DNA from 3 places in the Streptomyces sp. NPDC054047 genome. Region 2 is predicted to be linked to each of the others. Evidence: riboswitches for the same ligand, from Rfam matches in the RefSeq annotation. Region 2 holds a riboswitch; each other region holds the start of a gene.
The links. A riboswitch is a leader RNA that binds a small molecule or an ion and turns the genes downstream of it on or off. The one in region 2 is predicted to bind cyclic di-AMP.
Positions count from the first base shown of each region.

Region 1: it holds a riboswitch for cyclic di-AMP, as region 2 does, so the genes downstream of both, ACZ6ZP_RS32635 (C40 family peptidase) here and ACZ6ZP_RS40840 (M23 family metallopeptidase) in region 2, are expected to answer to the same signal.
Region 3: it holds a riboswitch for cyclic di-AMP, as region 2 does, so the genes downstream of both, ACZ6ZP_RS37580 (transglycosylase family protein) here and ACZ6ZP_RS40840 (M23 family metallopeptidase) in region 2, are expected to answer to the same signal.

Region 1 is NZ_JBVJKV010000011.1:63,599-73,054, forward strand. It holds gene ACZ6ZP_RS32610 (ATP-binding protein) at 1-872, shown strand, start outside; gene ACZ6ZP_RS32615 (LuxR C-terminal-related transcriptional regulator) at 869-1,690, shown strand; gene ACZ6ZP_RS32620 (hypothetical protein) at 1,719-2,357, opposite strand; gene ACZ6ZP_RS32625 (C40 family peptidase) at 2,479-3,522, opposite strand; gene ACZ6ZP_RS32630 (hypothetical protein) at 3,843-4,196, shown strand; gene ACZ6ZP_RS32635 (C40 family peptidase) at 4,304-5,506, opposite strand; cyclic di-AMP (ydaO/yuaA leader) riboswitch at 5,515-5,671, opposite strand; gene ACZ6ZP_RS32640 (ATP-dependent DNA helicase) at 5,925-8,477, shown strand; gene ACZ6ZP_RS32645 (M23 family metallopeptidase) at 8,533-9,456, opposite strand, start outside.
Region 2 is NZ_JBVJKV010000018.1:6,730-16,185, reverse strand. It holds gene ACZ6ZP_RS40860 (CobW family GTP-binding protein) at 1-463, shown strand, start outside; gene ACZ6ZP_RS40855 (DNA gyrase/topoisomerase IV subunit A) at 464-2,917, opposite strand; gene ACZ6ZP_RS40850 (M16 family metallopeptidase) at 3,131-4,489, shown strand; gene ACZ6ZP_RS40845 (M16 family metallopeptidase) at 4,486-5,871, shown strand; cyclic di-AMP (ydaO/yuaA leader) riboswitch at 6,070-6,233, shown strand; gene ACZ6ZP_RS40840 (M23 family metallopeptidase) at 6,246-7,046, shown strand; gene ACZ6ZP_RS40835 (GntR family transcriptional regulator) at 7,253-7,972, shown strand; gene ACZ6ZP_RS40830 (HPr family phosphocarrier protein) at 8,165-8,446, opposite strand; gene ACZ6ZP_RS40825 (bifunctional acetate--CoA ligase family protein/GNAT family N-acetyltransferase) at 8,659-9,456, shown strand, end outside.
Region 3 is NZ_JBVJKV010000014.1:103,866-113,321, forward strand. It holds gene ACZ6ZP_RS37550 (cyclopropane-fatty-acyl-phospholipid synthase family protein) at 1-274, opposite strand, end outside; gene ACZ6ZP_RS37555 (NAD(P)/FAD-dependent oxidoreductase) at 479-1,882, opposite strand; gene ACZ6ZP_RS37560 (Ppx/GppA phosphatase family protein) at 2,281-3,207, opposite strand; gene ACZ6ZP_RS37565 (DUF501 domain-containing protein) at 3,204-3,749, opposite strand; gene ACZ6ZP_RS37570 (FtsB family cell division protein) at 3,818-4,297, opposite strand; gene eno (phosphopyruvate hydratase) at 4,414-5,700, opposite strand; gene ACZ6ZP_RS37580 (transglycosylase family protein) at 5,958-6,677, opposite strand; cyclic di-AMP (ydaO/yuaA leader) riboswitch at 6,681-6,870, opposite strand; gene ACZ6ZP_RS37585 (transglycosylase family protein) at 7,052-8,038, opposite strand; gene ACZ6ZP_RS37590 (cytochrome P450 family protein) at 8,175-9,456, opposite strand, start outside.

The sequences.
Region 1 (9,456 bases), on a different contig from region 2:
TCGTCGCCGCCGGTGTCGCCCTGGTCTGGCGGCAGGCGGACAACGCCCGCAGGGCCCGCTGGATGGCCGTCGGCCGCCGCAGGCGCACCCTGACCATCGCCCGCGCGGGGGCCGGAGTGCTGCTCGTCGGCGCCGGTGTCTCCGGCATCTTCGTGCTGCAGGGCTCCACCTCGCACCTCAGCTCCGTGCTGCAGGCCGCGCTGGCGGTGCTCGTCGGCGTCGCGCTGCTCGCTGGCCCCTACCTCGTGCGCATGATGCAGGACCTCTCCGAGGAGCGGCTGATGCGTATCCGCGCCCAGGAGAGGGCGGAGGTCGCCGCCCATGTGCACGACTCGGTCCTGCACACCCTGACCCTCATCCAGCGCAATGCCGAGAGTGCCTCAGAGGTGCGCCGCCTGGCCCGCGCCCAGGAGCGCGACCTGCGTCAATGGCTCTACAAACCGGAGGGCACCGGCAAGGACGAGGCGGATGAGCCCGACACCCTCGCCGAAGCGGTCCGGCGCGACGCCGCGGAGGTGGAGGACAAGCACGGCGTCCCCATCGAGGTCGTCATAGTCGGCGACTGCCCGCTCGACGACCGGCTGACGGCGCAGGCGCAGGCCGCGCGGGAAGCAATGGTGAACGCCGCCAAGTACGGTGGCGAGGGCGGTGCGGTGCAGGTCTTCGCCGAAGTCGAGGGGGAGACGGTGTTCGTGTCCGTCCGGGACCGTGGCCCCGGCTTCGATCTGGATTCCGTGCCGGACGACCGCATGGGCGTACGAGAATCGATCATCGGCCGTATGCAGCGCAACGGCGGCACGGCGCGCCTGCGCGCGGTGCCGGGGGGCGGCACGGAAGTCGAGCTGGAGATGGAGAGGACGGCGACGACATGAGCGACGCGAGCGAGCCCGTGGGGCCCAGGGGTGGATCGGACGGAGCAGTCGAACCGTCCGCGGCCGAAGCGAACACGTCTGCCGGGGCGAATGAACCGGCTCAGGCCGCCGGTGGGGCTGGCGCGGCCAGTGGTGCCGTGGGCGGTGACCAGGAGGGCCGCCGTGCGCGCGTCGTCCTCGTCGACGACCACCGGATGTTCCGCACGGGCGTCCAGGCGGAGATCGGCAGGACCGCGATCACCGGTGTCGAGGTCGTCGGCGAGGCGGCGGACGTCGACCAGGCGGTCACGGTCATCACGGCGACGCGTCCCGAGGTCGTGCTCCTCGACGTGCATCTTCCGGGCGGCGGCGGGGTCGAAGTGCTGCGCAGGTGCGCGCCGTTGATGTCCGATGCCGAGCGGCCCGTGCGGTTCCTCGCGCTGTCCGTGTCGGATGCCGCCGAGGACGTCATCGGAGTCATCCGCGGTGGTGCCCGCGGTTATGTCACCAAGACGATCACCGGTACGGACCTGGTCGACTCCATCTTCCGGGTGCAGGACGGCGACGCGGTCTTCTCGCCGCGCCTGGCCGGGTTCGTCCTCGACGCCTTCGCGTCGACCGACGCGCCCCCGGTCGACGAGGACCTGGACCGCCTCACGCAGCGCGAGCGCGAGGTGCTGAGGCTCATCGCGCGGGGGTACGCGTACAAGGAGATCGCCAAGCAGCTCTTCATCTCCGTGAAGACGGTCGAGTCGCATGTGTCGGCGGTGCTGAGGAAGCTGCAGCTGTCCAACCGGCACGAGCTGACGCGGTGGGCGACGGCGCGGCGGCTGGTCTGACGGTCCCCGCGGCCGGGGGCGGTCCTGGCTAGCGGTGCGCGCCGTTCGCAGCGGGGGCGGGGCCCAACTTCCGTATCGCCCAGCGGTAGTGGCCCACCGCCTTGGTGATGCCGATGAGGCCCGTCAGCCACAAGATGAGGCCCGTGCCCATGCCGAGCGCGACGTCGCTGTACGAGTCGCGTCCCGGCTCGGCGTAGGCGGCGGCCGCGAACGACGCCCACAGGCCGAGTGCGCACACGAGGAGGGACGAGAGGAGCCAGCAGAGGCTGAGGCCGGGGGAGCGGAGAGCGGAGTCCGACGCCGGGTGGCTGTCCAGGGCCAGCCAGCTGTCGGTGAGTTCGCGGGCCTTCCGGTCGTTGCGGATACCGACGACGACGCCGATCACGCAGGGCACGAGGGCCCCGAGGCCCAGGACCGCGCAGAGCGGGACCATGACGAAGGCCATCACGTCGTGGTCCTCGATCATTTCGAGCGGCACCGTCAGGAGCGCCCAGCCGACGACACAGCCGAGCGCGAACAGCCAGAGCAGCAGGATTCGGTGCACGCCCATGATCTGCCTGCGCAGCGCTTCGAGTGCCATGCCGCGGTCGTGCAGCAGCGCGTTCCGGTCCTGCCAGGTGCGCAGGTAGGCAGGTGGCGGAGGGGGCGGCAGCGTACGGCGGGGCATGGCCCTGACAGTACCTCCGGGTCCACAAGGCTTCTCACCCCGCCCGCAGTGCCCTACAACACCCTGCCCGCGATGCCCCGCGCCCCGCCGACAACGGCCTGCGCCCCCCTCACGTGACCTCTCACGCCACCCGCGTCGCGCCCGCGAAGGGCATCTGGCTGATCGGGGCGAGACGTACCGGAGCGCTCGGGTTCGGGGCGTGGATCATCTGGCCGTTGCCCACGTAGAGCCCCACATGGCTGATGCCCTGGTAGAAGAAGACCAGGTCGCCGGGCTGGAGTTGGGAGCGCGGGACCCGCTCGCCCGCCGCGATCTGCGCGTACGTCGTGCGCGGCAGGTCGACCCCCGCAGACCGGTAGGCGGCCTGGGTGAGCCCGGAGCAGTCGAAGGCGTTGGGACCGGTGGCGCCCCATACGTACGGGCTGCCGAGGGCCTTGTGGGCGTACGAGACGGCCGCTGAGGCACGGGCGTTGGGCGCCTTGGCCGGGGCGCCCGAGACGCCGTCGCGGCCCGCGGTGCGGGACGCCCTGTCCTCGCCCGCCAGCTCCGCGCGCTGGTCGCCGGTGAGCTGCGACAGGAGCCGCTTGGCCGCGTCCAGCTTTCCGTTGACCGTCTTCTTGTGCTTCTTCAGCTCCGCCTGGCGGGACTTGAGGTGCGCCAGAGTCCCGTCGGCCTCGGTGTGCAGTTGGTCGACCTCCTGGAGCTGCTTGCGCACTCCGGCCACGGCCGCGGCCTGGCGGCTGTCCGCCCGGTCGGCGAGCGCGGCGCGCTCGAGGTACTGGTCGGGATCGGAGGAGAGCGCGAGCTGGACGGCCGGGTCGATGCCGCCGCTGCGATACTGCGCGGCGGCGATCGAACCGAGGCCCTCGCGTGCCGAGTTGAGCTTCTCCGTCTTGCGGGCCGCCTCGTCCCGCAGTTCGCGCAGGGACTTCTCGGCGCCTTCGGCCTTCTCCTTGGCGCCGTTGTACTTCTCGGTGGCGATCTCCGCCTCGCGGTAGAGCGCGTCGACCTTGGACTTCACCTCGGCCGGACTGAGCCGCGGATCCGCGTGTCCTGTCCCGTCGAACGCGGTGGCCGTGGCGGCCCCCGCGAGGGCGATGGTGGCGGCGGTGCGGGCCGTATGGCCACTGAGCGAGCGCTGTCTGGGCTTGCGGTGCGCTGCCACGAAGGGGGGCTCCTTAAGGGTCCGGCGGCGGCCCGCACAGGGGGAGCGGACCGCCGCCGGATTCTCGGCGGTGGTGTCCGACTGCCGCCCCTGGTCCGGGCGGCGGTGGGGAGCCGGTCACCTGACGAAGGACGCTAAACCTGGCCGTCACGGCTTGGTGGCGGATTGTGCACAACTGACGCAAGTGTTCTAGACGGTGACCGTATGTGGCTGTTCGATCTCTCGGGCGAGGACCCTTCGCGTACGCGTGTGACCGATGCGCCGCTTGGGGCCCACCTGGCTACGGAGCGGTGATAAGGCCCCGGCTAGGCTCCGGAACCATGGACGTTCTCACCCATCTCTTCGTCGGCCTGCACATCATCGGCATCGCCTCCCTCCTGGGCGGCTTCCTTACCCAGATGAAGCAGATGGGCCAGGGCACGGCCCGCTTCAACCCGGCGATGCTGCACGGCGCGCTGACGATGCTCGTCACGGGCGTGATCCTGGTGGGTCTCAACCAGGCGGACGACAATCCGGTCAACAACGTCAAGATCGGCATCAAGATGGCCGTGCTGATCGTGATCCTCGCGCTGGTCTACGTGAAACGGGACGAGGAGAAGGTGGACAAGGCGATGTTCGGCGCCGTCGGGCTGCTGACCGTCGTGAACATCTTCATCGCGGTGCTGTGGACCTGACCCGGCCCGCAGAACTCGGCCCGTAGAAACCGGCCCGCAGAACCCGAGCCGCAGAAAAACGGCCCTCCACGCGCGCGTGGAGGGCCGTTTTCTCGTGTGTGTGACGGTTACGCGGGTCGCACGACGCTGTGGATCGGCATGTAGTAGATCGACTCGACGCGGACGTTCGCGCCCGGCTTCGGGGCGTGGATCATCTTGCCGTCGCCGATGTAGATCCCTACGTGGCTGATGTCGTCGTAGAAGAAGACCAGGTCACCCGGCTTGGCGTCGGCGGTCTTCACGGTCGTGCCGACCTTCACCTGGTCCCACGTCGTACGCGGCAGGGAGATCCCCGCGGCCTTCCACGCGTCCTGGGTGAGCCCGGAGCAGTCGTAGGAGTCGGGGCCGGTGGCGCCCCACACGTACGGCTTGCCGATCTGCGCCTCCGCGAAGTTGATCACCTTCGCGGCCTTCGTCGCGTAACCGCTGTCCGTGTCACCGGAGCCGGAGCCGGAACCCGTGCCGGTGTCGGTGCCGGTGTCGGAGCCGGAGTCCGGGGTCTCCTTGTTCTGCTCGCGTTCCTTGGCCGCCGCCTCTTCCGCCGCCTTGCGCTTGGCCTCCGCCTCGGCCTCCTGCTTGCGGGCCAGCTCGGCGGCCTTGCGCTTGGCCTCTTCTTCCTTCTTCTTCTCGATCGCCGCGAGCCGCGCCTTCTCCTCGGCGGTCAGCTCCGAGAGCATCGTGCGCGCCTGGCCCAGCTTCTTCTGGACGGTCTGCTTGCTCGTCCTGAGGTCGTCCCGCGAGTCGCTCAGCGTCTCCAGGCTCTTGGCGGCCTTCGTGCGCTGCTTCGTAGCCGACGCCTGCTGCGTCTGGTAGTCGTCGACCGCCTTCTTCTGGCGCGCGGTGAGCCGGTCCGACAGGTGGTTCTGGTCGAAGTACCCCTGCGGGTCGTCGGCGAGCATCATCGTGGCGGTCTCGGAGACGCCGCCGGTGCGGTACTGGGCCGCGGCGAACGTGCCCAGCTCCTGGCGGGCCTCGTTCAGCTTGTCGGTGCGCTTGGCCACGTCGTCCAGGAGTGTGTCGACCTTCTTGCGCTGCTTGTCGGTGCGCTCCTTGGCCGAGTTGTACTTCTGGGTGGCGACGCCCGCCTGGTGGTAGAGGTCGTCGACCTTCTTCTGGACCTCTTCGAGGCTGGGCTTCTGCGGAGCGGACGGTGCTGCCTGCGCGCTCTGTGACAGCAGGGCCACGGAGGTGAGGGCCGCCGTCGTGATGCCGAGGGCGGGAGTGGCGCGTAGGCCGGCCATGCGGGTCCGCGGCTTGCGGTGCGACGCCAAGGGAGGCGACTCCTTCCGTAGACCGCCTACCGGGTTAGCTGTCGGGTTCGGGCGGGTGGTTCCGGAAGGTTGCCCTACAGTCCCGTACTTCGTACGGGACCGATTCACCCCAAGTTCAAAGTGGGTCCCCGGCTCCGAGGAGATCGAACTCGGCGGAGGCCACCCGTTCCCGGCGGGGTTCGCCGGTGGGAGTGCGAGCGGCCCGGGCAGCAACCTAGCCAATTCGTGTGGCCCGTGTGAAGGTTGATGTTCGATATGCCCGATACGTTTTCGTTACTTTACGAAGCTCTTGACGCGGGCACGCCGTGCCATGGCGGAGCGTGACCGTCCGCGGGCGGGGCGTAGGCGGGCGTAGGCGGGGTGAGGTGGCCGGAACCCGGGGCGGGTTGTCAGTGGGGCCGCCTAGACTCGGGAGGCGATGAGCAGCCTCTTTGATGACAGCTTCCTGGCGGACCTCCAGCCCTCGCGGGCCTCGGAGGAGGAGCCCCCGCCGCCGCCCGAGGACAGTGCCCCGGAATCCGTTCCGGATGATCTGTTCGACGGGAAGTTCGACGCGCCCACACCCCGGGACGCGCACTACCGCGGCGGCGCCCCCCGCCCGGTGATCGACCCGGCGGCCCTGCTCGACGGGCTGAACGAGAACCAGCGAGCGGCCGTCGTGCACGCACACTCCCCGCTGCTCATCGTCGCCGGCGCGGGCTCGGGCAAGACCCGGGTCCTGACGCACCGCATCGCGTATCTCCTGGCCGAGCGGCACGTGCACCCGGGGCAGATCCTGGCGATCACGTTCACGAACAAGGCCGCGGGCGAGATGAAGGAGCGCGTCGAGCAGCTCGTCGGGCCGCGGGCCAACGCGATGTGGGTGTCGACGTTCCACAGCGCGTGCGTGCGGATACTGCGCCGCGAGTCGAAGACGATCGGCTTCACCTCCTCCTTCTCGATCTACGACGCCGCCGACTCCAAGCGGCTGATGGCCCTGGTCTGCCGGGACCTGGACATCGACCCGAAGAAGTTCCCGCCGAAGTCCTTCAGCGCCAAGATCTCGAACCTGAAGAACGAGCTGATCGACGAGGAGACCTTCGCGGGCCAGGCCGCCGACGGCTTCGAGAAGACGCTCGCCCAGGCGTACGCGATGTACCAGTCGCGGCTGCGCGAGGCGAACGCCCTCGACTTCGACGACCTGATCATGACGACGGTCAACATGTTCCGCGCGTTCCCGGACGTCGCCGCGCACTACCGCCGCCGCTTCCGCCACGTGATGGTCGACGAGTACCAGGACACCAACCACGCCCAGTACGCCCTGGTGCGCGAGCTGGTGGGTCCCGCGGACGGCGAGGGCAGCGAGGGCGAGGGACCCGCCGAGCTGTGCGTCGTGGGTGACGCGGACCAGTCGATCTACGCCTTCCGCGGCGCCACGATCCGCAACATCCTCCAGTTCGAGGAGGACTATCCGAACGCGACGACGATCCTCCTCGAGCAGAACTACCGCTCCACGCAGACGATCCTGACCGCGGCCAACGCCGTCATCGAGCGCAACGAAAGCCGCCGCCCGAAGAACCTGTGGACCAACGCGGGCGCGGGCGCGGGCATCACCGGCTACGTCGCCGACACCGAGCACGACGAGGCGCAGTTCGTCGCCGACGAGATCGACCGGCTCACCGACGCGGGCGACGCGAAGGCCGGTGACGTCGCGATCTTCTACCGGACGAACGCGCAGTCCCGTGTCTTCGAAGAGATCTTCATCCGCGTCGGCCTGCCGTACAAGGTCGTCGGCGGCGTCCGCTTCTACGAGCGCAAGGAGGTCCGGGACGTCCTCGCGTATCTGCGCGTGCTCGCCAATCCGGAGGACTCCGTCCCGCTGCGGCGCATTCTGAACGTACCCAAGAGGGGCATCGGCGACCGCGCGGAGGCGATGATCGACGCGCTCTCGCAGCGCGAGAAGATCTCCTTCCCGCAGGCGCTGAAGCGCGTCGACGAGGCGTACGGAATGGCGGCTCGCTCGGCGAACGCCGTCAAGCGGTTCAACGTGCTGATGGAGGAGCTGCGGACCGTCGTCGAGTCGGGCGCGGGTCCCGCCGTCGTCCTGGAGGCCGTGCTCGAACGGACCGGCTATCTCGCCGAGTTGCAGGCATCGACCGACCCGCAGGACGAGACGCGCATCGAGAACCTCCAGGAACTCGCCGCCGTGGCCCTGGAGTTCGAGCAGGACAGCGGTGAAGTCGGTGGCGCCGGTGAGGCCGGTGAAGCCGGTGAAGGTGCAGCGGAGACCGAGGACGCGGACGCAGGAGCGGACGCGGGCGCGGGCACAGGCGTGTCGGGCACCCTCTCCGAGTTCCTGGAGCGGGTCGCGCTCGTCGCCGACTCGGACCAGATTCCCGACGAGGAGGACGACGGCTCCGGAGTCATCACGCTGATGACGCTGCACACCGCCAAGGGCCTCGAGTTTCCGGTCGTCTTCCTGACCGGCATGGAGGACGGCGTCTTCCCGCACATGCGTTCCCTCGGCCAGGTCAAGGAGCTGGAGGAAGAGCGTCGCCTCGCGTACGTGGGCATCACGCGCGCGCGGGAGCGGCTCTACCTCACGCGGTCCTCGATGCGCAGCGCCTGGGGACAGCCCTCGTACAACCCGCCGTCGCGCTTCCTGGAGGAGATCCCGGAGGCCCACCTGGACTGGAAGCGGAAGGGTTCCGTCGGCGCACCGGCATCCTCCGGACCCGCGGCCGGGATCGCCTCCTCCTTGTCGTCGTCGCGCTCGCGCACCGGGGGCGCGCAGGGCTTCGCCACGCGCCGTGCGACGGAGAAGCCGGTGGTCGCGCTGGCGATCGGGGACCGGGTCACGCACGACCAGTTCGGCCTCGGAACCGTGGTCGGGGTGAAGGGCACGGGCGCGAACGCCGAGGCGACGGTGGACTTCGGAGAGCCCAAGCCCAAGCGGCTCCTGCTGCGGTACGCGCCGGTGGAGAAGCTCTAACGCCGCAGGCGGCGGCCCGAGTTGTGCGGGGTCGCCGCGCGGGCGGCGCCTTGAGTTACGTCGGGTCGAGGCCGTGGCTGCGCAGCCACGGCAGCGGGTCGATCGCCGAGCCGCCGCCGGGGCGCACCTCGAAGTGCAGGTGCGGTCCCGTGGAGTTGCCGGAGTTCCCGGAGAAGGCGATGGGGTCGCCCGCCTTGACGGGGCCGCTGGAGACCTTGTGCGTGGAGAGGTGGCAGTACCACGTCTCCGTGCCGTCCTTGGCGGTCACGATCGCCATGTTGCCGTAGGCGCTGTTCCACTTCGTGGAGACGGTGCCGTCGGTCGCGGCGAGGACCTCGGTGCCGTACGCCACCGGGAAGTCGATTCCGGAGTGCGCGGACATCCAGTTGATGCCGGCCTGGCCGTAGTACGCGCTCAGGCCCTGCTGCTTCACCGGCAGCGCGAACTTGGGGCGCAGGCGCTCCTTGCGCGCGGCTTCCTCGGCGGCCTTCTTCTCGGCGGCGACCTTCTCCGCCTTGAGGTCGATGCGCTCCTGGGTGCGGCTCGCGCGGTCGGCGAAGTCACCTGCGTCCGCGGAGAGGTTCGCCAGCTGCGTGTCGAGCTTGTTGTTGGCGGCGGAGGGCTGCACCGACGCCGTGTCCGGGACCGATGCCGCCTGAGCCTCCTTCTCGTCGCCGCCGCCGAAGTCGCCCACGGACGCGGCGGCGATACCCGCGACGCCCATCACGCAGGCGGAGGGCACGGCGACGGTGAAGAGCGCGGAGCGCTTGGCGGGGGAGCGGCGGCGGGCCCGCGAGCGGGAGCCGTGCGCACGGTCCATGACCGGCGGCTCGTCGTCCCCGGCGGTGTCGCGGCCGACCGGCTCGACCGGACCGAGTGAATCGGCGGGAGCTTCGTCGGGCGTGAACTCGTGCTCGGCGGGAGCCGGTTGGGGGTAGACCTCGGTGGGGTGGGATTCGGGGGCGTAGGCATCGGAGGC
Region 2 (9,456 bases):
AGACGGCCTGCATCAATGTGAGCCCGGTGACGCGCACCTCGGCCATCTGCACTCCGCCTACGAAAGCCTCTCCTTCTCCTCCGAAGTGCCCATGGCTCCCCGCCCGTTCATGGCACTCCTCGACAGTCGGCCCGAAGGGCTCTACCGCATCAAGGGGTACGTCGATTTCGGCGCCGCCGACCCGCGCAACAAGTACGCCGTGCACGCCGTGGGGCGGTTCCTGCGCTTCTACCCCGAGCCGTGGGCCGCGGGTGAGCCCCGGCTCACCCAGCTCGTCCTGATCGGGTCGGGCATCGACGTCCCCGCTCTGGAGAAGGAGCTCGGGGCGTGCCGGGAGTACGGCGCCCCACAGGCCGGTGCCGATGAGCACAGCATGTGGGGCGTACTTCGCTACGTACAGGACGCCCGCGACCTCCAGGAGCCGCAGGACGCCCGCGACCTCCAAGAGCCGCAGGGCGACTGATCAGGCCGGGCCCGCCACCGCCGCCACCGGCTTCGCCAGCGACACCCCCGAGCCGTCGCGACGCGGGTCGATCTCCGGCAGCTCCGCCGGCAGACCGCTGCGCTGGGCCGCGAGCGGCGGCGTCGGGCCCGCCCACGCGAAGCTCAGGCAGTCCTCGCCCTTCAGGAAGCGCTGGACACGTACGCCACCCGTGGCGCGGCCCTTGCGGGGGTACTGGTCGAACGGCGTCACCTTGGCCGTCGTCTGCACCGAGTCGTCGAGCGTGCCACGCGAGCCCGCCACCGTGAAGACCACGGCGTCCACGGCCGGGTCCACCGCCACGAAGGAGATGACCTTCACGCCGTCCGCGAGCTTGATGCCCGTCATGCCGCCCGCGGGACGTCCCTGCGGACGGACCTGCGAGGCCTGGTAGCGGAGCAACTGGGCGTCGTCCGTGATGAAGACCAGGTCCTCCTCGCCCGTGCGCAGCTCGGCCGCGCCGACGATCCGGTCACCGTCCTTGAGGGTGATGACCTCCAACTCGTCCTTGTTGGACGGGTAGTCCGGCACCACGCGCTTGACCACGCCCTGCTCGGTGCCGAGGGCGAGGCCCGGTGAGGACTCGTCCAGGGTCATCAGGCAGATCAGGCTCTCGTCCGCCTCCAGGGAGAGCAGCTCCGAGATCGGCGCGCCTCCGGAGAGGTTGGGCGCCGCCGCCGTTTCCGGGAGCTGCGGGAGATCCACGACGGAGAGGCGCAACAGCCGCCCCGCGGACGTCACCGCACCCACCTCGCCCCGCGCGGTCGCGGGGACGGCCGAGACGATCACGTCGTGCTTGACGCGCTTGGTGTCGTTCTCTGCGAACGGCTCGCCGTTGGCCGTACGGGCGAGGAGGCCCGTCGAGGAGAGCAGCACGCGGCACGGGTCGTCCGCCACCTGGAGCGACACCGTGGCCGCCGGGGCGCTCGCCGACTCCAGGAGGACCGTGCGCCGGTCCGTGCCGAACTTCTTGGCGACGGCGGCCAGTTCGGCGGAGACCAGCTTGCGCAGCTCCGCGTCCGACTCCAGGATCCGGGTCAGCTCGTCGATCTCGGCCTTGAGCTTGTCGCGCTCGGTCTCCAGCTCGATGCGGTCGAACTTGGTGAGGCGGCGCAGCGGCGTGTCGAGGATGTACTGCGTCTGGATCTCGCTCAGCGAGAAGCGCTCCATCAGGCGCTCCTTGGCCTGTGCGGAGTTGTCGCTGGAGCGGATGAGGCGGATGACCTCGTCGATGTCCAGGAGAGCGACCAGAAGCCCCTCGACCAGGTGCAGCCTGGCCTGCTTCTTGCTGCGGCGGAACTCGCTGCGGCGGCGCACGACGGTGAAGCGGTGGTCGAGATAGACCTCGAGGAGTTCCTTGAGGCCGAGCGTGAGGGGCTGGCCGTCCACCAGCGCCACGTTGTTGATGCCGAAGGACTCCTCCATCGGCGTCAGTTTGTAGAGCTGCTCCAGGACGGCCTCGGGGACGAAGCCGTTCTTGATCTCGATGACCAGGCGCAGGCCGTGCGAGCGGTCCGTGAGGTCCTTGACGTCGGCGATGCCCTGCAGCTTCTTCGAGCCGACCAGGTCCTTGATCTTCGAGATGACCTTCTCGGGGCCTACGGAGAAGGGCAGTTCGGTCACGACCAGGCCCTTGCGGCGGGCGGTCACGTTCTCGACGGCCACCGTCGCGCGGATCTTGAAGGTGCCGCGTCCCGATTCGTACGCGTCCTTGACCCCGGTCAGGCCGACGATGCGGCCGCCCGTGGGCAGGTCGGGGCCCGGCACGAAACGCATCAGCGTCTCGAGGTCGGCCCCGGGGTGCTTGATCAGGTGGCGGGCGGCGGCGATGACCTCGCCGAGGTTGTGCGGCGGCATGTTCGTCGCCATGCCGACGGCGATACCCGACGAGCCGTTGACCAGGAGGTTCGGGTAGGCCGCGGGCAGGGTGACCGGTTCCTGCTCCTGGCCGTCGTAGTTCGACTCGAAATCGACGGTGTTCTCTTCGATCGACTCCGTCATCAAGGACGTCGCGTCGGCCATCTTGCACTCGGTGTACCGCATGGCGGCCGGCGGGTCGTCGTTGCCGAGCGAGCCGAAGTTTCCGTGGCCGTCCACCAGGGGCAGGCGCATGGAGAAGGGCTGGGCCATGCGCACGAGGGCGTCGTAGATCGACGCGTCGCCGTGCGGGTGCAACTTACCCATGACCTCGCCGACGACGCGGGCGCACTTCACATAACCGCGGTCGGGGCGCAGGCCCATCTCGTTCATTTGGTACACGATGCGGCGGTGCACCGGCTTCATGCCGTCGCGGGCGTCCGGCAGGGCGCGCGAGTAGATGACCGAATACGCGTACTCGAGGAAGGAGCCCTGCATCTCGTCGACGACGTCGATGTCGAGGATCTTCTCCTCGAACGACTCATCGGGCGGCGGGGTCTTCGTGCTGCGGCGGGCCATCGCTGCTGCGGCTCCTTCACGGTGTCTGCCAGGGCATCAACGGGATCTGACGCCGACCATTGTGGACTGTCCCACTGACAACGCCGACCACGACCCGGTCTTCGGCCGCGACTACGCCGAGCGCGGAGCGGGAACTTCACCGGTTGTCAGCACGCTTGCATACAGTGGCACGACTGGCAGAATTTCCAGCTTTTCGCGATCGAAGGGACGTACATGCCCATGGGTCACACGGCCACAGCCGAGGCCGGCTCCGGCGGCCTGACAGCGACCGAGCACCGGCTGGCCAACGGCCTGCGCGTGGTGCTCTCCGAGGACCACCTGACCCCGGTCGCCGCGGTCTGCCTCTGGTACGACGTCGGTTCGCGCCACGAGGTCAAGGGCCGTACGGGCCTGGCTCACCTCTTCGAGCACCTCATGTTCCAGGGCTCGAAGCAGGTGCACGGCAACGGCCACTTCGAGCTGGTGCAGGGAGCGGGCGGTTCGCTCAACGGCACCACGAGCTTCGAGCGCACCAACTATTTCGAGACGATGCCCACACACCAGCTGGAGCTGGCCCTGTGGCTCGAAGCCGACCGGATGGGCTCGCTGCTCTCCGCGCTCGACGAAGAATCCATGGAGAACCAGCGGGACGTCGTCAAGAACGAGCGCCGCCAGCGCTACGACAACGTTCCGTACGGCACGGCCTTCGAGAAGCTGACCGCCCTCTCGTACCCCGAGGGCCACCCCTACCACCACACCCCGATCGGCTCCATGGCCGACCTGGACGCGGCGACGCTGGAGGACGCGCGGAACTTCTTCCGTACGTACTACGCGCCCAACAACGCCGTCCTGTCGGTCGTCGGCGACATCGACCCCCAGGAGACCCTGGCCTGGGTCGAGAAGTACTTCGGGTCCATCCCCTCGCACGACGGCAAGCAGCCGCCGCGCGACGGCTCGCTGCCCGACACGATCGGCAAGGAGCTGCGCGAGGTCGTCGAGGAAGAGGTACCGGCCCGCGCCCTGATGGCCGCCTACCGCCTCCCGGAGGACGGCACGCGCGCGTGCGACGCGGCCGACCTGGCGCTCACGGTCCTCGGCAGCGGTGAGTCCTCCCGGCTCTACAACCGCCTCGTGCGCCGCGACCGCACCGCCGTGGCGGCCGGGTTCGGCCTGCTGCGCCTCGCCGGAGCCCCCTCGCTCGGCTGGCTCGACGTGAAGACGTCCGGCGACGTCGAGGTGCCCGTCATCGAGGCGGCCGTCGACGAGGAGCTCGCCCGCTTCGCGGAAGAGGGCCCCACCGCCGAGGAGATGGAGCGCGCCCAGGCCCAGCTGGAGCGCGAGTGGCTCGACCGGCTCTCCACGGTGGCGGGACGCGCGGACGAACTGTGCCGGTACGCCGTCCTGTTCGGCGACCCGCAGCTCGCGCTGACCGCCGTCGGGCGCGTCCTCGACGTCACCGCGGAAGAGGTCAAGGCGGCCGCGGCGGCCCGCCTGCGCCCCGACAACCGCGCGGTGCTCGTGTACGAGCCCATCGCCGCCCCCGAGGGCGCCGAAGCCACCGACGAGGACGAAGAAGAGGAGGCGGCGAAGTGACCGAGGCCGCAACGATGCAGTTCCACCCGCAGCCCCAGGCCGGCACCGCACGGCCGTGGGCCTTCCCCGCGCCCGAGCGCGCCACCCTGGACAACGGCCTCACGGTGCTGCGCTGCCACCGCCCCGGCCAGCAGGTCGTCGCCGTGGAGATCCACCTGGAGGCGCCGCTCGACGCCGAGCCCGCGGGCCTGGACGGCGTCGCCACGATCATGGCGAGGGCCTTCAACGAAGGCACCGACAAGCACTCCGCCGAGGACTTCGCCGCCGAACTCGACCGCTGCGGCGCCAGCATGGACGCACACGCCGACCACCCCGGCGTCCGGGTCTCCCTGGAGGTCCCGGTCTCCCGCCTCCCCAAGGCGCTCGGCCTGCTCTCCGACGCCCTGCGCGCCCCCGCCTTCGCGGACAGCGAGATCGAACGCCTCGTACGCAACCGCCTGGACGAGATCCCGCACGAGGCCGCCAACCCGGCGCGCCGCGCCGCCAAGGAGCTCTCCCGGCAGCTGTTCCCGGCCACCTCGCGCATGTCGCGCCCCCGTCAGGGCACCGAGGAGACGGTCACGGCCATCGACTCGGCTGCGGTGCGCACCTTCTACGAGAAGCACGTGCGTCCCGCCACGGCGACCGCCGTCGTCGTGGGCGACCTGACCGGCGTGGACCTGGACGCCGTCCTGGCCGACACCGTCGGCGCCTGGACGGGCGGCACGGCCGAGCCGCGTCCGGTGCCCCCGGTGACCGCGGACGACACCGGGCGTGTCGTCATCGTGGACCGCCCCGGCGCGGTCCAGACGCAGCTGCTCATCGGCCGCGTGGGACCGGACCGGCACGACCGCGTGTGGCCCGCGCAGGTGCTCGGCACGTACTGCCTGGGCGGCACCCTCACCTCGCGCCTGGACCGCGTCCTGCGCGAGGAGAAGGGATACACCTACGGCGTACGGGCGTTCGCCCAGGTCCTGCGTTCCGCTCCGGACGGCACGGGCGCCGCCATGCTGGCCATCAGCGGCTCCGTGGACACCGAGTCCACCGGTCCGGCCCTCGACGACCTGTGGAAGGTCCTGCGTACCCTCGCGGCCGACGGCCTCACGGACGCCGAGCGCGACGTCGCCGTGCAGAACCTGGTGGGCGTCGCCCCGCTCAAGTACGAGATGGCGGCGTCCGTCGCGGCCACCCTGGCCGACCAGGTCGAGCAGCACCTGCCGGACGACTTCCAGGCGCAGCTGTACCGCCAGTTGGCCGCCACCGGCACCGTGGAGGCCACCGCAGCCGTCGTGAGCGCCTTCCCCGGGGACCGGCTCGTGACGGTGCTCGTCGGTGACGCCGCGCAGATCGAGGAGCCCGTCAGGGCGCTCGGCATCGGTGAAGTGAGTGTGGTCACGGGCTGAGTGACAGTCAGGACATATGGGGACCCTAGTGGCGGAAAATTGCTCCCGGGGTCCCCATATGTCCGAATTGGTATGGAGGTTACGTGTCTGACCTGTGGCGTGCGCTACAAAAGCTCTGATCCGTTTGTCGTTTGAAAGACGCCCCGCTTAGCGTCTGGTCCGGCTGTTCGTCATGCAGTACGTCGCACCCGCGGCACCGGACAGTCATCGCCGAGTCCCCGTACGGCGCGAGCCAGGGGAGCCGGGGACCCACATGTCCCCTTGGGGTGAATCGGGAACCTTGCCGAGAGGCGAGGGACTCGTAGGAGACCTTCCTGCTCCGAACCCGTCAGCTAACCCGGTAGGCGAGAAGGAAGGAAAGGATCAGCCGCTTCATGGCGTTCACCCGTGCCACCGGGAAGCACCGTCGCCCGAGCCGCCTCACGCGCACGACCGCGAACGTAGCGGGCGTCGCCGCGCTCACCACCACCGGTGTCATCGGAGGCCTGGCCGCTCCGGCGCTCGCCGCCGACGACGCGGCTCTTGAGCACACCGGCCTCACCCAGGCGATTTCCGTGGGCGACTCGCTCGCCCAGAGCATCGACGCGCAGGCCGCCGCCCAGCAGCAGGCCGCCGACGACGCCGCAGCCGCCAAGAAGGCCGAAGAGGCCGCCAAGAAGAAGGCCGAGGAGGCCAAGCGCAAGGCGGAGGCCGAGGCGAAGGCCAAGGCCAAGAAGGAGCGCGAGGCCAAGGAGCGTGCCGCTCGCGAGGCCGAGCGCAAGCGCCTGAACACCTACGTCTCCCCGATCTCCGGCTCGTCCATCTCCACGGGCTACCAGACCGGCGGCGCCATGTGGTCCTCCGGCAGCCACACCGGCGTCGACTTCCACGCCGCGTCCGGCACCTCGGTCCACGCGGTCGGCTCCGGCACCGTCGTCGAGGCCGGCTGGGGCGGCGCGTACGGCAACAACGTGGTCATCAAGATGAACGACGGCACGTACACCCAGTACGGCCACATGTCGTCCCTCGGTGTCACCGTCGGCCAGGCGGTCACTCCGGGCCAGCAGATCGGCCTCTCCGGCTCCACGGGCAACTCCAGCGGCCCGCACCTGCACTTCGAGGCCCGCACCGGCGAGGAGTACGGCACGGACATCGACCCCGTCTCGTACCTCCGCTCGCACGGCGTCAACGTCTGACCCCAGGCGTTTCGCGCGACGCGCACCCGATTCACCGAAAGCCCCGGCTCATGGAGAGCCGGGGCTTTCGCCGTTCCCGCATCGCCTTTGGCCAAAAGTATCCATGGATTCCGGCCACCCGTCGGAAATTCAGCCGCTCTGCAATAGAGTCGCTGAACAGGCGTCGATCGACCGCGTTTCGCGGGGATTAAGGCGGAGGTCAGGTCATGCGCATTCCGGCGCACTCGGTATGCACGGCCATCCGGGACGACATCGTCTCCGGTGTCTACGAACGGGGTGGCCGGCTCACCGAGGAACTGCTCGCGCGCCGCTACGGAGTCTCCCGCGTCCCCGTGCGCGAGGCCCTGCGCACCCTGGAGGCCGAGGGCTTCGTCGTCACGCGACGGCACGCGGGCGCGTGCGTCGCGGAGCCCACCGAGCAGGAGGCGGCCGACCTCCTGGAGATCCGCTTGCTCCTGGAGCCGCTGGGCGCCGCCCGTGCCGCTCAGCGCCGCACTGAGGCGCACCTGAAGGTCCTGCGCGGCCTCGTCAGACTCGGTCAGGAGCGCTCCAGGCGGGGCCAGAGCGAGGATCTGCGCTCCCTGGGCGGCTGGTTCCACGAGACGCTCGCCCAGTCGTCCGGCAGCCCCGGCCTCACGTCGCTGCTCACCCAGCTCCGGCACAAGATCGCCTGGATGTACGTCGTCGAGACGTCGGCCTCGCCCGCGGAGTCCTGGGCGGAGCACGCCGCGATCGTCGACGCGGTCGCGCGCGGCGACGCGGAGCGGGCCAGGTCGCTCACCGCGGCCCACACGGAGCGGGCGACGGGTGCGCACCGACTGCGTTTCCCCGCGCTTCCCGCTCGCGGAGAGCGGGGCCGCGGCCGCGACCGTGATCGTGTGAGGGATTCGCAACATGCCGTAAACACGGTGGGCCTCCGGCATTAACAGAGGCGCCGTATACAAAGAAGTGCTATTCGGTGGGGATTACTTCTGCTGCCCAAATTCAGTGAATTCAGCGTCCGAAGTCTGCGTTCCGATGCTGCGTCCGGTGTCGATATTCAGTAAGCGGACGCGGAAACGCCGAAGGGCCCGCCCCTATTTCGGGCGGGCCCTTCGGCGTATGAGTACCAGTCCGTACTAGACGGTCTCGGGGAGTTCCTCGAGGCCGTCCGCGACCAGCTTCGCCAGACGGTCGAGAGCGGCGTCCGCGCCCTCGGCGTCGGAGGCGAGCACGATCTCCTCGCCGCCCTGCGCGCCCAGACCGAGCACCGCGAGCATGGAGGCGGCGTTCACGGGGTTGCCGTCAGCCTTGGCGATCGTCACGGGGACGCCGGCGGCGGTGGCCGCGCGGACGAAGATGGAGGCGGGTCGGGCGTGAAGGCCCTCGGCCCAGCCGACGTTGACGCGGCGCTCAGCCATGTGTTGCTGCCCTTCCAGGTGTCTCACACTTGTCTAGACCAGTGTCTCATGCCGTCACGGGTGCTCCGCCGGACATCTGTCCGCACCCGGCCGACGACCGGCCCGTACTCCGAAGACCGTACGTCCTTCCACCACGTGGTCCCGTGTCCCGGCCGTCGACGACTCCTAGCGTGCCCCGGCCAAGGCGCCTTCGCGACCCGTACCCTGGCCCCATGCAGACCCCGTCGGACCGGCACGCATACCCCTCCCACTGGGAAGCCGACGTCGTGCTGCGTGACGGAGGCACCGCCCGGATCAGGCCGATCACGGCCGAGGACGCGGAGCGCCTGGTCAGCTTCTACGAGCAGGTGTCGGACGAGTCGAAGTACTACCGCTTCTTCGCCCCCTACCCCCGCCTGTCCGCCAAGGACGTGCACCGCTTCACCCATCACGACCAGGTGGACCGGGTGGGTCTGGCGGCCACCGTGGGCGGCGAGTTCATCGCCACCGTGCGCTTCGACCGCATCGACTCGCGCGGTATGTCCGCCAGCGCGCCCGCCGACGAGGCCGAGGTCGCCTTCCTCGTGCAGGACGCCCACCAGGGCAGGGGCGTCGCCTCCACGCTTCTCGAACACATCGCCGCCGTCGCCAGGGAGCGCGGCATCCGGCGCTTCGTCGCCGAGGTGCTGCCCGCCAACACCAAGATGATCAAGGTGTTCACGGATGCGGGCTACCAGCAGCAGCGCAGCTTCGAGGACGGCGTCGTCCGCCTCGAATTCGATCTGGAGCCCACCGACCGTTCGCTCGCCGTGATGCGGGCCCGTGAGCAGCGCGCCGAGGCGCGGTCGGTCCAGCGCCTCCTCACACCGAAGTCGGTCGCCGTGATCGGCGTCGGGCGCACGCCGGGCGGCGTGGGGCGCAGCGTGCTGCGGAATCTGCGCGAGGCGGGCTTCACGGGACGCCTGTACGCGGTGAACAGCGCGTTCGACGAGAGGGACAAGGCCGCCGGGGGGAAGGGCGCCGAGGTCGAC
Region 3 (9,456 bases), on a different contig from region 2:
CCTCGTCGCGCTCCCAGATGAACCCGGCGAGTGCGTCGAGCGCGGCGTACAGGTCGCCCTCGACGTCCAGGTCCCCGGCCACCCAGGCCCGGGCCAGGCCCAGCTCGCCCGGCTTCCACATGAGGCGGCGCAGGGCGCGGCGATTGCGTACGACGAGGGTGGGGCCACCCGGCGGGCCTGCTTCGGAACCATCCCAGGCACGAATGCGTACGGGGAGCGGGGCCCCCAGCAGTTGTTCGGCAAGGCTCTTCAGCCGCAGTGCGGCGTCTGGCATGGTGCACACCTCCGTGATTCGGGATATCCCGGATAGGTTCAACACCACGTAAACACCAACCGGACGCTCCCGCAGTCCCGTTGCCGCGTCACGGATCGGCAAAATACATGTAGGCGGCATGTATACGGCGCCGGAAAAACCCGAAGGGGCCGCCCGCACCACGGATGGCGGGCGGCCCCTTCGGGCCTTTTCAGCGACCGGAGGTCAGGAGGCCTTGGCCCTCTCCTCGGACCCGGCGGCGACCGGCTCGGCCTTGGCCGCGGCGGGCTTCGGCGCGGGCTTGGCGGCCTCGTAGAACTCCTCGCGCGGCGTCTCCATGGCGCCCAGCGAGACGACCTCACGCTTGAGGAAGACCGCGAGCGTCCAGTCGGCGAAGACACGGATCTTGCGGTTGAACGTCGGCATCGCCATGCCGTGGTACGCGCGGTGCATGTACCAGGCCAGACGGCCCTTGAGCTTGATCTTCACCTTGCCCATGACGATCATCGCGACGCCCTTGTGCAGGCCCAGACCGGCGACCGCACCCTTGTTGGCGTGGCTGTACTCCTTCTGCGGGAAGCCCCGCATGCCGGAGATCACGTTGTCGCCGAGGACCTTGGCCTGACGCAGCGCGTGCTGGGCGTTCGGCGGGCACCAGGCGTTCTCGTTGCCGGCCTTGCGGCCGACCATGTCCGGCACCTGGGCGTTGTCGCCCGCGGCCCAGATGTAGTCGGTGCCCTGGACCTGGAGGGTCGTCTGGGTGTCGACGTGGCCACGGGGGCCCAGCGGCAGACCGAAGCGGGCGAGCGCCGGGTTCGGCTTGACGCCCGCGGTCCACACGATGGTGCTGGAGTCGACCTCGAGGCCGTTGTTCAGCACCACGTGGCCGTCCACGCAGGAGTCCATGCCGGTCTTGAGGTAGACCTCGACACCGCGGCCCTCGAGGTGCTCCTTGCCGTACTGGCCGAGCTTCGGACCGACCTCGGGGAGGATCTTGTCCGCGACGTCGACGAGCACGAAGCGCATGTCCTCGCGCTTCACGTTGTTGTAGTACTTGGCCGCGTCGCGGGCCATGTCCTCGACCTCGCCGATGGTCTCCGCACCCGCGAAGCCACCGCCGACGAAGACGAAGGTCAGCGCCTTGCGGCGGACCTCTTCGTCCGTCGTGGAGTCAGCCTTGTCCAGCTGCTCGAGGACGTGGTTGCGCAGGCCGATGGCCTCCTCGATGCCCTTCATGCCGATGCCCTGCTCGGCGAGGCCGGGGATCGGGAAGGTGCGGGAGACCGCGCCCATCGCGATGACCAGGTAGTCGAAAGGCAGCTCGTACGCCTCGCCCACGAGGGGGGCGATCGTCGCGACCTTGCGGTCCTGGTCGATGGTGGTGACCCGGCCGGTCAGAACTTCCGCCTTGGGCAGCACGCGTCGCAGCGGGACGACGACGTGCCGAGGCGAAATGCTGCCGGCTGCAGCTTCGGGGAGGAAGGGCTGGTAGGTCATGTACGACCGGGGGTCGACGACCGTGACGGTCGCCTCTCCGTAGCGCATCTTCTTGAGGATGCGCCGAGCTGCGTACAGGCCTACGTACCCACCGCCTACTACGAGGATCCTGGGACGCTCCGTGGTGCTCATGCCATCGAGTATCCACCTGCCCGACGGGGGTCGCTCGTGCGCCCCTTCACAAGCATGGGTAGACCCTCTGCTACACTTCGCCGCCCACGTGACGCAGGCCATAGCGCCCCAGGGGAACCACGCGGCAACCCGAAACGTTGTGCACCCCTTGTGAGCTGCCACTCTGGCCTCCGAGGCCGTGTGGACCACCCGCCCGGAACACGCTCCGGACACACTCGCGAACCTTCACTGTCATGGGTCGCGGAGTCCTCTGGGAGCACTTTCAGGGGCTCGGAACCCCTGAACATCGACCAACCGAGCCGATTTCCTTGTGAAGAACTTCACGAAGTTTCCCGACGGCATGTCGCCGCGGGGCCCTTCGACCCCCTCACCAGCCGCTCAGACGCTATATGACGCGCTCAGGCGATCGACCAGCCGATGCCGTCGAGGATGTCGTGCTCGCTGACGACGACCTCCCGGGCGCCGGTCCGATCCATGATCGACAGAAGGACCAGGGCGCCCGACACGATCACGTCCACGCGGCCCGGATGCATCACCGGGATCGCGGCGCGCTCGTCGTGCGTGGCCCGGCTCAGGCGTCCCACGATCTCGCTCACCCGCTCGTAGGAGATCCGGGAGTGGTGGATCGCCGCGGAGTCGTACGCGTCCAGGCCCAGCGCGATCGCGGAGACCGTGGTCACCGAACCCGCGAGCCCGACCAGGGTGCGGGCCTCGCGGATCGGCACCGTCCGCTCGGCCAGATCGAGCGCGGCCTCGATGTCGGCGCGGACGGCGTCGAGTTCGGCGGGCGCGGGCGGGTCGGAGCGGATGTGGCGCTCCGTCAGGCGCACGCAGCCGACGTCGACGGAGCGGGCCGCGGCGACGTGTTCGTCGCCGACGACGAACTCCGTCGAGCCGCCGCCGATGTCCACGACGAGATACGGCTTGGCCAGGTGGTCGCTGCCCGCCAGCTCCTTCGTCGCTCCCGTGAAGGAGAACTCGGCCTCCTGGTCACCGCTGATGACCTCCGGCTCGACGCCGAGAATGTCCAGGACGCCGCGTACGAAGTCGTCGCGGTTCTCGGCGTCGCGGGAGGCGGAGGTCGCCACGAAGCGGAGGCGCTCGGCGCCGTGCTCCTTGATGACCTCGGCGTACTCGCGGCACGCCGCGAAGGTCCGCTCCAGGGCCTCCGGGGCCAGACGGCCCGTCTTGTCGACGCCCTGGCCCAGGCGGACGATGGTCATCCGGCGGTCCAGGTCGACCAGTTCGCCGGTGGCGGGGTCGGCGTCCGCGACGAGCAGGCGGATCGAGTTCGTACCGCAGTCGATGGCGGCCACGCGGGTCATGCGCGCTCCTCCGCGGCGGGCTCGGCCTCCGCAAGGGACACGCACGCGCCCTTGCGCCACCACTCCGGGAGCATCGCGATCGCCTCGTCGCCCAGGGGGTTCACGCCGGGGCCCGCGGCCAGGGAGTGGCCGACCAGGACGTGCAGGCACTTCACGCGGTCGGGCATGCCGCCCGCGCTCGGGAAGCCTTCCAGGACCTCGATGGCGTCCCGGCGCGCGATGTAGTCCTCGTGCGCCGCGCGGTACGCGGCGGCGAGCTCGGGGTCCGTCCCCAGCCGCTCCGTCATCTCCTTCATGACGCCGTTGGCCTCAAGCGTGCCGATCGCGGAGGCGGCCCGCGGGCACGTCAGGTAGTACGTCGTCGGGAACGGCGTCCCGTCCGGCAGGCGCGGCGCCGTCTCGACGACGTCCGGCTGCCCGCACGGGCAGCGGTGGGCGATGGCCCGCAGGCCGCGCGGCGGACGGCCGAGCTGCTGCTTGAAGGCCTCGACGTCGGCGTCGGTGGGCTCGGTGCGCGGGGTGGTCGGCGGGGGCGTTTCCATGCCTGTCTTTCGATCGGTTCTCAAGGAGAGATGGTGCGGTGACTACGGAGAATGGTGGTGGTACCGGGTCAGTCGTCGGCCGGGCGGTCCGCCTTGTCGACGCCGTCCCAGACGTTCGAGTACCAGGGCCTGGCGGCCGCCCCCTGGTCGGAGCGCTGCTTCTTCGCCGCCTCGGGGTCGACCACCGTGTAGCCGGTCTCGCCCGGCATCACGTAGTGCAGCCGGTCCCGGATGCGCTGCTCCGCGTACTCGTCGTCCCGCCAGCGGGCCTTCTCGTCGCGCAGCTTCTCGACGTTCGCGCGGCGCTCGGCCTGCTCCTTGCGCTGGTCCGCGATCTCGGCGCGCTGGGAGACGTACTGCCTTATCGGGTAGGCGAGCGCGACGACCAGCGAGCAGAGCACGAGCGCGAGGAGCGCGGCACGTCCCGTGAGCCGGGAGCGGCGCGCCTGGCGCTTGGTCTGGGAGCGGTAGACACGCTCCGCGGTCTGCTCGCCGAGCAGCCGCAGTCTGGTCGCGGTGGAGAACCGGTCGCGGTCCTTCACGGCCATGTGTGCCGCCTCCCCGATACGTACGTACGTCCCCGCACACGGTACGGGACCGAGTACGGGGACGTAGGTAACTGCTCAGCGGAGCCGGAGCCCGAGCCTCGGCCCGGAGAAGCGGCTCAGCCCTTGAAGCGGGGGAACGCCGAACGACCGGCGTAGACCGCGGCGTCGTCGAGGATCTCCTCGATGCGCAGGAGCTGGTTGTACTTGGCGACGCGCTCGGAGCGGGCCGGGGCGCCGGTCTTGATCTGGCCGCAGTTGGTGGCGACGGCGAGGTCGGCGATGGTGACGTCCTCGGTCTCACCGGAGCGGTGCGACATCATGCACTTGAAGCCGTTGCGCTGGGCCATCTCGACGGCGTCCAGGGTCTCGGTCAGCGAGCCGATCTGGTTGACCTTCACCAGAAGGGCGTTGGCCGACTTCTCCTCGATGCCACGGGCCAGGCGCTCGGGGTTGGTGACGAACAGGTCGTCGCCCACGAGCTGGACCTTCTCGCCGAGCTTCTCGGTGATGGCGTTCCAGCCGGCCCAGTCGTCCTCGAACAGCGGGTCCTCGATGGAGACGAGGGGGTACGAGGCGACGAGCTCCTCGTAGTACTCGGTCATCTCGGCGGCCGAGCGGGACTTGCCCTCGAACTCGTACTTGCCGTCCTTGTAGAACTCGGACGCGGCGACGTCGAGCGCGAGACCGATCTGCTCACCGGGGACGTAACCGGCCTGCTTGATGGCCTCGAGGATGAGGTCGAGCGCGGCGCGGTTGGAGTCCAGGTTCGGGGCGAAGCCGCCCTCGTCGCCCAGGCCGGTGGAGAGACCCTTGTCCTTCAGGACCTTCTTCAGCGTGTGGTAGACCTCGGTGCCCCAGCGCAGGGCCTCCGAGAACGACTCGGCGCCGATCGGCGCGATCATGAACTCCTGGATGTCCACGTTCGAGTCGGCGTGCGACCCGCCGTTCAGGATGTTCATCATCGGAACGGGCAGCAGGTGCGCGTTCGGGCCGCCGAGGTAGCGGAAGAGCGGGAGGTCGGAGGCCTCCGACGCGGCGTGCGCGACGGCCAGCGAGACGCCGAGGATGGCGTTGGCGCCGAGCGAGCCCTTGTTGTCGGTGGCGTCGAGGTCGAACATCGCCTGGTCGATCAGGCGCTGCTCGGTCGCGTCGTACCCGACGAGCTCCGGGCCGATCTGCTCGATGACGGCGAGGACGGCCTTCTCCACGCCCTTGCCCTGGTAACGGTTGGGGTCACCGTCACGGAGTTCGATGGCCTCGAAAGCACCGGTGGACGCACCGGACGGAACGGCGGCACGACCCGTGCTGCCGTCGTCGAGGCCGACCTCGACCTCGACCGTGGGGTTGCCTCGGGAGTCCAGGATTTCCCGGGCTACGACGACGTCGATGGACGGCACGAGCATCTCCTTCTGGGATGTGACGCGGGTACGCGGGGCGTTGGCCTCGCGGACACGAGCCTAACCGGCTCCCGGACAAGAGCCAGCCGAGCGACCGCCCTGTGGACAAACCGAGAGCAAAATGTTTCCGAACGGAACAAAACGTGGAGGGCGCACATGACCCCGCCCCGGTGCGTACGGGGGATACGCGCACCGGGGCGGGGAGGGCCCGTGGGGACGGGGGTGGGGCGACGCCTCCGCCGAGGCGCCGCCGCCGTCAGCTCTTAGCTGAGGTGGAGCTGCTGGCCCGGGTAGATCATGTCGGCGTTGTCGATGATGTCGCCGTTGAGCTTGTACACCTTGTGCCAGCCGCCCTTGACGTCCTTCGCCTCGGCGATCTTGGAGAGGGTGTCACCCTTCTTGACCTTGTACTCGCCGTCGCCCTTCTTGACCGTCTTGCCGGTCGGGGTCTCGACGGTCTTCTTGGACTCGGTCTTCGGAGCCTCGGCCTTGGGGGCCTCGGCCTTCGGAGCGGCCTGCTGCGGCTGCTCGGTCTGGGCGCTGGGCTGGCTCTTGGGCTGCTCCTGGGTCTGCTGCGGGGCGCTCTCCTGCGCACCGCCACCCTCGTAGGAGGCGCCCGAGAGGCCGACGCCGCAGCTCGGCCAGGCACCCTTGCCCTGGCCCGCGAGGACCTTCTCGCCTATCTCGATCTGCTGGGCCTTGGAGGCCTTGTCGGCGGTGGGCGCGTACTTCGTGCCGCCGTACGCGGCCCACGTGGACGACGAGAACTGCAGGCCGCCCGTGTAGCCGTTGCCGGTGTTGATGGACCAGTTGCCGCCGGACTCGCACTGGGCGACGGCGTCCCACTCGGAGCCGGTCGCGGCGGAGGCCGAGCCGGCCGCCATCAGCGGGGCGGCGACGGCGACACCGGTGACGCCTGCGAGCGTGGCGACACGGGTGGCCTTGGACGGGCGGCGGTGCTTGCCCTTGCTGGAAAACAGCATGAGTGATCCCCTCACCGACGCCTGCGAGGTGAGCTGTCGGGTTCGGGCCGATGAAGTTGCCCGGCCGCGCTTCCTTGAAGCGCGACTTAACCCCTAGCCGTTTCCTTCCGTCGGCCTCGCTCTCGCGACGCTCGACATCCGGTCCCGGCGGAAACCTTGGGTCCCCCGCTCCTGCCTACGGCGCTTACGCGACGACTGTTCCCGAACGGCCGTTGGCAGGACTCGGCGTACCGACCGGCGGGGCCCGCTGTGGCGAGCGGTCCCGACCGTAGTCATGCGATCGGGAGAAACTCAAAGACGATCAGGGCTTCTGAGACCCATCTCTCACTTGCGCCAATTGGGACATCAAGCGCAAAACGAGTCGTCAACTACCCCTACTTTTCGCCCAAATCGAGGCTCTGACCGGGAAGGATGAGATCGGGGTCGGAGCCGACGGACTTCTCGTTCTCGGAGTACAGCTCGGTCCACCCGCCCTTCACGTCGAGGTCGTCGGCGATGAGCGAGAGGCTGTCTCCGGAACGGACCGTGTACGTCCCGTCGGAGCCGTCCTGCTGACGCTCCTCTCCGCGGGAGGCGTGCCGGCCCGAGCCCTCGCGGGAGGTGTCGTCGGAGGGCTTGTCGTCCGCGCTGTCGCCGCGGTGACGGCCCTCGCCCGCGCCGGAGGAGGGGGTGGGAGTGGGCGAAGTTTCATCGCTCTGCCCGGACTTGCCCGGGTCATCCGACTCGCCCGAGTTGCCCGGCTCGTCGTGATTCTTGTCTCGCGCGTCGGCGTCGGCGTCAGCGTCGTCATCGGCGCCCGGCTTCTCGGAGGACTTGTCCGAGGGCTTGTCCGAAGACTTGGTGCCGTCCGCGGAGTCGGCCGACTCGCTCGGCGACTTACTCGGCTCGTCCGACTCGTCCGGCTCGGCCGACTCACCGGACTCGGTCGACTCGTCGGAAGGAATCGTCGTGATCGGAGCGCCCGGGTCGACGTCCGCGGCGGCGCCGTCCTGGGTGAGACCGGCGATCGGCGCGCAGCTCGGCCAGGCGCTGGTCCCCTGGTCGTCGAGGACCTTCTCGGCGACGGATATCTGCTGCGAGCGGCTGGCCAGGTCGGCGCTCGGCGCGAAGTCGAGGCCGCCGTACTCCTCCCAGACCTGCTGCGAGAACTGGAGCCCGCCGTAGTACCCGTTGCCCGCGTCCGCGCTCCAGGACCCGCCGCTCTCGCACTCCGCGAGCTTGTCCCACGTGGCGGTGTCCGCCGCGCTCGCGCTGGTGGCACCGAGCAGCGGGATCGCGATGGCCGATCCTGCGACTCCTGCCGCGACGATCAGGGCCGGGGCCTGGCGGGGGCGTCGGTGACGACCATTGCCGGAGAGCATGCGGTTGCCTTTCGCGTGACTGGAGCGACGACTGCGGCACGGGATGCCGAGTCGTCGGTGAACGTAGCGGCAGTCGAACGCTTGTCACAAGTCGATGCAGCGGAGATCACGTGAAAGTCACAGTCTTGACGGTCCGTCAGTTAAACGTCTCTCCAGGTGTCGAATATTTGCTCCGCTGTGCGGGTGTGAACTCCACGGGCAGCGTGCGGAGTCCGCGCATGATGAGCCCGCCACGCCACCTCAAATCACCAGGTTCCACCGCGAGTCGCAGGTCAGGCAGGCGCCGCAGGAGGGTCGCGAGGGCGGCCTGGCCTTCGAGCCGGGCGAGCGGTGCGCCGAGACAGTAATGAATGCCATGGCCGTAGCCGAGGTGTTGGTTGTCGCGGCGGGCGAGGTCGATCGTGTCCGGATACCGGAACCGTTCCGGGTCGCGATCGGCGGCGGCGAGCACGACGAGGACGGGGTCGCCGGCGGCGATGTCCTCCCCTCCGACGGTCAGCGCCTCGGTGGCGAACCGCCAGGTGGCGAGCTCCACGGGACCGTCGAAGCGCAGGAGCTCCTCGAGCCCGGTCTCCAGGAGGGCGGTGTCGCCGTCCTTGAGGGAGTCCTGGAGCTGCTCGCGCTGCTCGGGGTGGGTCAGGAGGGCGTACGTCCCGTTCCCGATGAGGTTGACGGTGGTCTCGAACCCGGCGAAGAGAAGGATGAACGCCATCGCGGCGGCCTCGTTCTCAGTGAGGTGCTCGCCGTGGTCGGAGGCGCGGATGAGCCCGGAGATGAGGTCGTCGCCCGGTTCGAGGCGCTTGCGGTGGATCAGCTCGGCGAGGTAGCCGCGCATCTTCTTCACGGACCGGGCGACTCCTCCCCTGGGCCCTCCGCCGTGGCGGATCATCATCCCCGCCCAGTCGCGGAAGTCGTCCTGGTCCTCGCGGGGGACGCCGAGCAGGTCGCAGATGGCGTAGATGGGCAGCGGGAAGGCGAAGTCGTGGATGAGGTCGGCCTCCCCCTTCTCCACGAACTGGTCGATGAGCCGGTCGGTCAACTCCTGCACGCGCGGCGCGAATGCGGCGATACGGCGGGGAGTGAAGGCCTTGGAGACCAGGCGCCGCAGCCGCGTGTGGTCCGGCGGGTCGATGTTGAGCAGATGCGTCATGAGGTTCGCGCTGCGCTCGCCCGGGATGCCGGTCTTGCTCTTCGCGTGCGCGGGCTCGCCGTGATGGGCCGGATTCTTGCTGAGCCGGGGGTCGGCGAGCGCCTGCTTGGCATCGGCGTACCGCGTGACCAGCCAGGCCTCCACACCGCTGGGCAGCCGGGTCTTGTGCACGGGTGCGTGCTCGCGCAGCCAGGCGTAGGCGGGGTAGGGATCGGTGGCGAACTCCCAGGTGAAGAGCTCGGGCCCCTGGGCGTCGGGCGCCGGGGAC